DNA from 2 places in the Clostridium sp. JS66 genome. Region 1 is predicted to be linked to the other one. Evidence: predicted binding sites of a transcription regulator. Region 1 holds the regulator's gene; the other holds the start of a gene.

The links. Region 1 encodes Rex, which represses fermentation and respiration genes when NADH is low (regulators of the CRP and FNR family bind a similar motif). Its sites were predicted from a motif close to ATTGTTAANNNNTTAACAAT; they were not measured.
Region 2: fdhF (formate dehydrogenase subunit alpha) is a predicted target of Rex. The motif match lies at 2,796-2,815, and genes of this name have one in related genera.

What each region holds. Positions count from the first base shown of each region.
Region 1 covers NZ_CP131467.1:5,824,314-5,829,350, forward strand. The annotation lists gene gltA (NADPH-dependent glutamate synthase) at 1-750, opposite strand, end outside; gene Q6H37_RS27085 (sulfide/dihydroorotate dehydrogenase-like FAD/NAD-binding protein) at 750-1,640, opposite strand; gene Q6H37_RS27090 (redox-sensing transcriptional repressor Rex) at 2,028-2,672, opposite strand; gene abc-f (ribosomal protection-like ABC-F family protein) at 3,000-4,913, shown strand; gene Q6H37_RS27100 (response regulator) at 4,938-5,037, opposite strand, start outside.
Region 2 covers NZ_CP131467.1:1,107,982-1,113,018, forward strand. The annotation lists gene Q6H37_RS05190 (electron transfer flavoprotein subunit alpha/FixB family protein) at 1-838, shown strand, start outside; gene Q6H37_RS05195 (FAD-binding oxidoreductase) at 860-2,242, shown strand; gene fdhF (formate dehydrogenase subunit alpha) at 3,049-5,037, shown strand, end outside.

The DNA of each region.
Region 1 (5,037 bases):
GTTTTCACCTGGTATTCCCATAAACTTTGGCAATCCTGCACCTGAACCTATGAACACGGCATCAAAGCCTTCTTCATCTATAAGTTCATCTATAGTTACAGTTCTTCCTATAATTACATTAGTTTCTATCTTAACACCTAATTTTTTAACATTTTCTACTTCATGTTTAACTACAGTTTCCTTTGGAAGTCTAAATTCTGGTATTCCATAAACTAAAACTCCACCTGCTTCATGTAAAGCTTCAAATATAGTTACATCATAACCTAGTTTAGCTAAATCTCCTGCACAAGTGAGCCCTGAAGGACCACTGCCTATTACTGCAACCTTTTTGCCATTACTAGTTTCTTTTTCTGATAGATCTACATTGTTTTCTCTTGAATAATCTGCTACAAATCTTTCAAGCTTTCCTATAGCTACTGCCTCTCCTTTTATTCCAAGTACACATTTTCCTTCACATTGGCTTTCTTGAGGACATACTCTTCCACATACAGCTGGAAGTGCACTAGATTTAGCTATAGTCTTAGCAGCTTCTTCAAATTCTCCACTTTTAACATGTTCTATAAACTCTGGTATATTTATAGATACTGGACATTTAGATACACACATAGGTTTTTTACAATGCAAACATCTTGAAGCTTCTTTTACAGCTTCTTCTTTATCATATCCTAAACAAACTTCCTGAAAATTATGAGCTCTAACCTTTGGATCTTGCTCTCTTACTGGTACTCTTTTCATTTTTTCGTTGTCCATTATTTGTCACCATCCAATCCTACATGACATACATGTCCTTCTTTTCTTTCCTGCTCTTCCATTAATGACTTTCCTTCTTCTGTTTTATACAATCTCTGTCTTCTCATAGCTTCTTCAAAATCAACTAGATGACCATCAAATTCTGGTCCATCTACACAAGCAAATTTAGTTTCTCCTCCAACAGTAACTCTACAAGCTCCACACATACCTGTACCATCTACCATTATTGGATTTAAGCTTACTATAGTTTTAATACCAAAACCTTTTGTAACCTTACATATAAATTTCATCATGATCATAGGACCTATTGCCACTACATGATCATATTTTTTTCCTTCTTTTTCAATAAGCTCGGTTAATAAATCTGTAACAAAGCCTTTATATCCATAAGTTCCGTTATCAGTTGCTATATATAAGCTTCCTGATACCGATTTCATTTCTTCTTCCAACAGCAAATATTCTTTTGACTTACATCCAACTATTACATCTGCATTAATTCCATGCTCATGAAGCCATTTAACTTGAGGATATACTGGTGCTGCTCCTACTCCTCCAGCTACAAATATTATATTTTTCTTTTTTAATTCTTCTATGCTTTCGTTTACTAAATCCGTAGGTTGTCCTAAAGGTCCTACAAAATCTCTAAATGTTTGTCCAATTTCATAATCAGCCATTTTTTGTGTTGATCCACCAAGTGTCTGGAATACTATAGTTACAGTACCCTTTTGAGCATCATAGTCACAAATAGTAAGAGGTATTCTTTCACCTTTTTCGTCCATTTTAACTATTACAAATTGTCCTGGTTTAGCGGACTTTGCAACTCTTGGTGCTTCTATGTCCATTAGAAATATATTAGGAGCTAATTCCCTTTTGTCAACAATTTTATACATTTTATTCCCCCCATTGGTAAATGTTTTTTAATTATACGAATTTATACATATTATTATATCACATTCATTATACAAATTGCATAACTAAATAACAAATAATGCATATTATATTAATTTATACCTTATATTCTATAGGATTCATAAAAATACAACCTGCTTTTATTTATTTATACATTTTTTGGTTTTATTTTGAAAATATAAGTAGATGTAATAGGGAGGTTAACTAGTTCTAAATAATATTTACTATATAAAATTTAAACATTTAAATTTAATAACGACTATATGTGACATAAATCAACTATAACTTTGTTAATTATTAAACTTAAAAAAAGATAATAATTGAAATAAAAATTTCAATTATTATCTTTTTTTAAATCTAAACCCTGCTTATTCATTATCGATATCGCCATCATTTAAAAGACAAGTTAATGTCAATAGGCTATCACTTAAATGTACATTTTCTACTTTCACGTCATCTGGTATAACTAAATCTACAGGTGCAAAATTCCATATTCCTTTAACACCATTCTTTACTAAAGTATCACATACTTTTTGAGCACTATTAGCTGGAACACATATTATTCCAATTTCTGTAGGATTCTCTTTCAAATAACTTGGTAAATAATCTATATCCTTTATTTCTATATCACGTATTCTTATACCAATTAATTTAGGATTTATATCAAATATAGCATCTAAGTTAAACCCAGTTTTTTCAAACCTAGTATAATTTGATATAGCCTGCCCTATGTTTCCTGCACCTACTACTACAGTTTTGTACGGCTTAGTAAGTCCAAGTATATTACCTATTTGGCCATGCAGTTCTGTTACATTATATCCATATCCTTGTTGACCAAAATCTCCAAAACAATTTAAATCTTGTCTTATTTGTGAAGCGGTAAACCCTATCTTCTCACTTAACTCTTTTGATGATATTCTATCAACATCATTCTTCATTAACTCTCCTAAATATCTATAGTATTTAGGCAACCTTTTTATTACAGCCATTGATATATTTTTTTTCTTATCCATACAGCACCTCTTATTATATATATATTTTCTATTACATTTGTTTCTATAATTGCATTTAAAAATTTATAATACAACGTGAAAACAACTTTCCATGAATATTTTGTTATACAATTAACATACTAATTCTTTTTCTTCTCCTACTCTTTATAGTATTATTTAAGTATGCAGTATGTCAATAGTTTATTTTTCTAATTTATGATTTTTTATAATTTTATTACTTTTTATTAGTTGTTTAACAAAACACTAGTTATATAATAATTTATGAAATTAGACTACAAAAAATTCATTTAACATAGTAAAATATTAATGATTAAGGAAGGTGAGATTATGGTTGTTTTAAGTTGTAAAGATATTCATAAAAGTTATGGAATAGATGTTATACTTGAAAATGTAACTTTTAATATAAATGAAAGCGAGAAAGTTGGACTCATAGGACCAAATGGTGCTGGAAAATCCACACTTTTTAAAATTATAACAAATCAACTAGAACAGGATTCTGGAGAACTATTTATAGATAAAAATAAAACTATAGGCTATTTAGCACAGCATTTATCTTTAGATTCAAATAACACTATTCAAGAAGAAATGTTTACAGTTTTTAAAGATCTATTAGCTCTAGAAAACAAATTACAAAAATTAGAAAATTTAATGAATGACCCCTATGATCCCGAAAAAGAAGAATATCATAATAAAATAATTAAAGATTACACTATGTGTTCTGAATTATACACCAATAGAGGTGGATATACTTATAAGGGAGAAGTGTCTAGGGTCTTAAAAGGACTAGGCTTTTTAGAAGATGATTTTAGTAAACCAATAAATATTTTAAGTGGTGGTCAAAAGACTAGAGTTGCTCTTTGTAAACTGTTATTAATTAATCCTGAAATTTTGCTTCTAGATGAACCTACAAACCATCTGGATTTGGATGCTATAGAATGGCTTGAGGAATACTTGAAAAGTTATAAAGGTACAGTAATAGTTATTTCCCATGACAGATATTTTTTAGATGCTATAACTTCAAAAACTATAGAACTTATAAATGGTCATATAAATTGTTACAATGGAAATTATACTACTTTTTTAGATCTAAAAGAAAAAAATTATGAGATACAATTAAAAGCATATAACTTACAGCAAGCTGAAATTAAAAGACAAGAAGCCATAATAGAAAAATATAGATCCTTTAATAGGGAAAAGAGCATAAAAGCTGCTGAAAGTAGACAAAAATCATTAGATAAAATAGAAAGAGTAAAAGCGCCAGATAAAGAAGAACAACTTGGTCATGTTGAGTTTGAAACTAGCATAAAAAGTGGTAATGACGTTCTTCACATAGAAAATTTAAGCAAAAGTTTTGGCGAAAAATCTTTATTCAACAATCTTTTCTTAGATATTAAAAAAGGTGAGAAGACAGCTCTTATAGGAGAGAATGGAAGAGGAAAAACTACATTATTTAAAATAATAATGAATACCATTAAAGCTGATTCAGGATTTTCAGTATTGGGCAAAAATGTTTTTATTGGTTATTATGATCAAGAACAATCTAATCTTGATGATGATAAGACCGTAATAGATGAAGTGTGGGACGATTTTCCCGAACTGACCACAACCCAAGTTAGAAATTCATTAGCTGCTTTTCTTTTTACAGGAGATGATGTATTTAAAAAAATAGGTTCTTTAAGTGGTGGTGAGAAATGTAGAATTAATTTATTAAAATTAATGCTTTCTAAATCCAACTTTTTATTATTAGATGAACCTACAAACCACTTAGATATAATGTCTCGTGAAGCTTTAGAAAAGGCTATATTAAGCTATGATGGTACTGTTCTTGTTATATCCCATGATAGATATTTCTTAAATAAAGTTATAAATAAAATATATGAGTTAGTAGAAGATGGTGCAAAAGAATATTTAGGTAATTATACTTATTATATTGAAAAGAAAAAAAATCCATTGAGATTTCAAGAAGAAGAAGAAAATTCAGGCAAAACAAAAACTCAAGTACAACATGAAAAGAAGAAAAAAAGAGATCTTGAAAAAATACAAAAAGAAAAAAACTTAAAAATAAAAAATATTGAAAATGAAATTGCTAATATGGAAGATTTAATAGAACAGCTCCAACAACAGCTTTGTTTAGAAGAGGTTTATTCGGACTTTGATAAAAGTGAATCTATAAACAAACAATTAGTAGATTCCCAAAAGCAACTAGACAATTTATATGAAGAATGGGGAAACTTATCATAGTAAAAATGACGGATCTTTATTCCGTCATTTTAATTTTTGTCCACAAAAAGGACAGAACGAAAAATCTTTCTTTGAACCTTCTAATTTTTGTCCACAATATGGGCAAAAAGAAAACCCAACATTA
Region 2 (5,037 bases), 1.6 Mb from region 1:
CAATATAAAAACAGAGGAACTTATATACAGAGGTGCGGATAAAGTATTTTATTTAGAAGATGATATGTTTAATGAACCAGAAGAATTGATTTATAAAATAAACTTAGTCAACTTAATTAACACTGTTAAGCCAGAAATATGTTTAATAGGTGCAACTAGCTTTGGACGCTCTTTAGCACCAAGGGTAGCTGCTGCTCTTAGAACTGGTCTGACAGCAGACTGCACTGGTTTAGAAGTTGATGAAGATGGAAAGTTAATACAGATAAGACCTGCTTTTAGCGAAAATATTTTGGCTCATATAAAAACGGAAACATATCCTCAAATGGCAACAGTAAGATATAAAGAATTTTCTGAAGGAAAAAGGGACATATCGCGTAAAGGCGAAGTAATAAAAGTAGAATCTGTTTATATTAAAGATAAATTGGTAGAAGTAGTAAAGGAGCTTAAGGGACAAGAGTTTGATATTACAGAGGCAAATGTAGTTATTTCAGGTGGAAAAGGATTAAGGTCTGCAGAAGATTTTAAAATGCTAGAAGAATTAGCAAAGGCTCTGGGAGGAGTTGTAGGGGCTAGCAGAAGCGTAGTTGATGATGGTTTTATTTCAAAAGAACATCAAGTAGGATACAGCGGAAATAGGGTAAAACCAAAGATCTATATTGCTTGTGGAATTTCTGGAGCACCTCAGCATTTAGCAGGAATGAAGGATTCAGATACTATAATTGCTATAAATTCAGATCCATCTGCACCTATTTTTAATGTTGCAGACTATGGAATAGTGGGGGACTTATATGAAGTAGTTCCTCAGCTTATAAATAAAATCAAGACTAAAAACAATTAATTATTAAATGGGGGATATAAAATGAAAGAGGAAATAATAAATAATTTAAAAAGCGTAGTTGGGGGAGATTTTGTTATTAGTGAGCTATCACAGATGCAGAGTTATTTATATGATGAAACAGAGACATTGTTAAGACCAAAGGCTTGTGAAGATTGTGTAGTTGTAAAACCAGGCAGCAGTGAGGAAATATCTAAAATAGTTAAGTATGCAAATGAAGTATTAATTCCTGTTATTCCAAGAGGTGGTGGTACAGGGTTGTGCGGAGCAACAATACCACTTAAGCCAAGTATAATTTTATCTCTTGAGAGATTAAATAAAGTAGTTGAATTGGATGAAGAAAATTTAATGATTACAGTAGAAGCAGGAGTTACTCTTGCAAGTATGCTTGAAAGACTGAATAAGCATGAAAAACTATTTTTCCCTATCCATCCAGGAGATGAAGGTGCACAAATTGGTGGAATGGTTGCTGAAAATGCAGGAGGAGTAAATGCTGTAAGACATGGTATTATGAGAAACCATATTAAAGCCTTAGAAGTGGTATTCCCTACTGGAGAATTAGTTAATCTGGGAAATAAACTTTTGAAAAATAATATGGGATATGATTTGCTAAATATGATGATAGGCAGTGAAGGAACCTTAGGAATAGTAACAAAGGTCACTTTAAGACTATATACAAAAACAAGCAATACAGGTACACTTGTTGTTTCCTTTGATGATAGAAAAGATGCATCAATAGCTGTATCTAAAATACTTCAAGAAGGAATAACGCCACTTGCTATAGAGTATATGGAAAGGTTTGTAGCATTAGAATCGGCAAAACACATTGGAAAAGTATGGCCAGCTACAAAGGGAAATGTTGATTTAATATTTATATTAAATGAAGCTACAGAAGATGATTTATATGAAAGAAGCGAAAAAATTGTGGGATTATGTGAAGAATATAATGCTATTGATAGCTTAATAGCCGAAACTACCAAGGATCAAAGAAATATTTTAGAGATACGAAGTAATGCGTATACTGCTTTTAAGGAAAATGTGGCAGATGCTTTGGATATAGCAGTTCCTCCAGCTTCTGTTCCAAGTCTTATTGACGACTTAATTGAAATAGCCAACAAGTATAATACTATTACTCCGTCTGTTGGACATATTGCAGATGGTAATATTCACAATTTTATAATGGCAGAAGATGGTAAGTTACCAGTTTACTTTGAAGATATAAAGGAAGATATGTATAAAGCAGCTATTAAATATGGTGGAACTGTTACAGCAGAACATGGTACTGGTAAAACAAGAAAGAAACACATGTCACTTCAATATAGTGAAAGAGAAATAGGAATAATGCAGGAGATCAAGAAGGTATTTGATCCTAATGGAATATTAAATCCAGGAACAATAGTAGATTAGAAAGTGCAAAGATATAAGGAAGTAATAAGTAAATTGCTTCCTTATTTTATATTCTTTATCAAGCATCTATGTGTATAAGTAAACTAAGATAATATTAATAATATTTTAAATTCAAAATTATTTTTTCTTAAAAATGATTGAAATAATACAGTATTTCTTAAAGTGGTACATATATATCAAATTGAAATAAAAATAAAATGTTTTATTTTTAACTGATTTTAGAACTATTTTATTACAAAATTAGAATGAAATTTCTAAAAATAATTTGTATAAAAACTTCTTTGTTAAATAATGTGTATTTAAATTTATTACAAAAAGAAACATGTTTATAATTATAATGAAATTATAGTTTGTTAGTTTTTTTAACATACTTTATATTAGTAAGTGTATTATATATTATATTTTATCGATAAGATTAGAACAATTCCATAAAATTGATGTATAATATACCAAAAATAAGCACAAATATCATTAATAATGATAAAAATATAACGATATTTTTTTACTTTATATTATTAAATTCAATTTTTTATAAAAAAAGTTTTAGGGAAAGATTGAGTATAATTTAAGAATAGGTTGAAATAGACTTGCTTTATTTAGATTAAATACATTTTTTTTGTAAAAAGATTGTTAAAAACTTTAACAGGCCTAACTTGACATTGATTTCAGAATATTTTAATATATTTATATATAAGATGGTTTACAATGCTTTACAACAGTGATTGTTTTTTCAATTAATGGATTTATGAAGTTCAGTTGTTCGTTATCAGGCTAAAAAGTAAAGGATTTAATTAGGGGGTAATTAAATGGAAAATAGGGTATTAACTGTATGTCCTTATTGTGGAGCTGGATGTAATTTATATCTGGTTGTAGAAGATGGAAAGATAGTAAGAGCTGAACCTGCTAATGGTAGAACTAATGAGGGTAATTTATGTCTTAAAGGACTCTATGGATGGGATTTCTTAAATGATCCTAAAATTTTAACATCTCGTTTAAAGAAACCTATGATAAGAAAAAATGGACAACTTGAAGAAGTTTCATGGGAAGAAGCTATAGATTTTACAGCTTCAAAATTGAAAGAAATTAAAGAGAAATATGGACCAGATTCAATTATGGGAACAGGTTGTGCTAGAGGATCTGGAAATGAAGCTAATTACATTATGCAAAAATTTATGAGGGCGGTTATTGGAACAAATAATGTTGATCACTGTGCCAGGGTTTGACATGCGCCATCCGTAGCCGGTCTGGCTTACGTATTAGGTAATGGAGCAATGTCAAATGGTATTCATGAAATAGATGATTGTGATTTAGTATTTATTTTTGGCTATAACGGTGCGGATTCACATCCTATAGTTGCAAGAAGAATAGTAAATGCAAAACGAAAGGGAGCTAAAATAGTGGTAACAGATCCACGAATAACAGAATCGGCTAGGATAGCTGATTTATGGCTTCCTATAAAAAATGGCACTAATATGATACTAGTAAATTCTTTTGCAAATGTTTTAATAAATGAAGGCTTGTACAACAAGCAATATGTTGAAGAACATACAGTAGGCTTTGAAGAATATAAAGCTTTAGTTGAAAAGTATACTCCAGAGTATGCAGAGAAAATGACTGGAGTACCAGCAGAAGATATAAGAAAATCAATGAGAATGTACTCTAAAGCTAAAAATGCTATGATACTTTATGGTATGGGAGTATGTCAATTTGGACAGGCAGTTGACGTAGTTAAAGGATTAGCGTCATTGGCACTTCTAACTGGAAACTTCGGAAGACCAAATGTAGGAATTGGTCCTGTAAGAGGACAAAACAATGTACAAGGCGCTTGTGATATGGGTGCACTTCCTAATGTATATCCAGGATATCAATCTGTAACAAATGATACTATAAGAGAAAAATTTGAAAATGCTTGGGGAGTAAAACTTCCAAATAAAGTTGGATATCACTTAACTGAAGTTCCTCATTTAGTGCTTAAAGAGGATAAAATAAAAGCTTATTACATTATGGGTGAGGATCCAGTACAAAGTGATCCAGATGCAGCAGAAGTTAGAGAAGCTTTGGACAAGTTAGAACTTGTAATTGTTCAAGATATATTTATGAATAAAACAGCACTTCATGCAGATGTAATATTACCAGCTACTTCTTGGGGTGAACATGAAGGTGTATATAGTTCGGCTGATAGAGGTTTCCAAAGATTCCGTAAGGCAATAGAACCTACAGGAGATGTAAAGCCTGATTGGCAGATAATTTCAGAAATTGCTAAAGCTATGGGATATGACATGAATTATAAAAATACAAAGGAAATTTGGGATGAATTAAGAAACTTGTGTCCAAACTTTAAGGGAGCAAGTTACGAAAGACTTGAAGAACTAGGTGGAATTCAATGGCCATGTCCTTCAGAAGATCATCCAGGAACTTCATATTTGTATAAAGGAAATAAATTTAATACTCCTAGTGGAAAGGCAAATTTATTTGCAGCAGAATGGAGAGCACCTATGGAGAGTACAGATAAGGAATACCCTCTAGTACTTTCTACAGTAAGAGAAGTTGGTCACTATTCAGTAAGAACAATGACTGGTAACTGTAGGGCACTTCAGCAGTTAGCTGATGAGCCAGGTTATGTTCAAATAAATCCAGAGGATGCTAAAAATTTAAATATATTAGATCAAGAATTTGTGAGAATAAGTTCACGTAGAGGATCTGTAGTAGCTAAGGCATTAGTTACAGATAGAGTTAATAAAGGTGCAGTGTACATGACATACCAATGGTGGGTAGGAGCATGTAATGAGCTTACT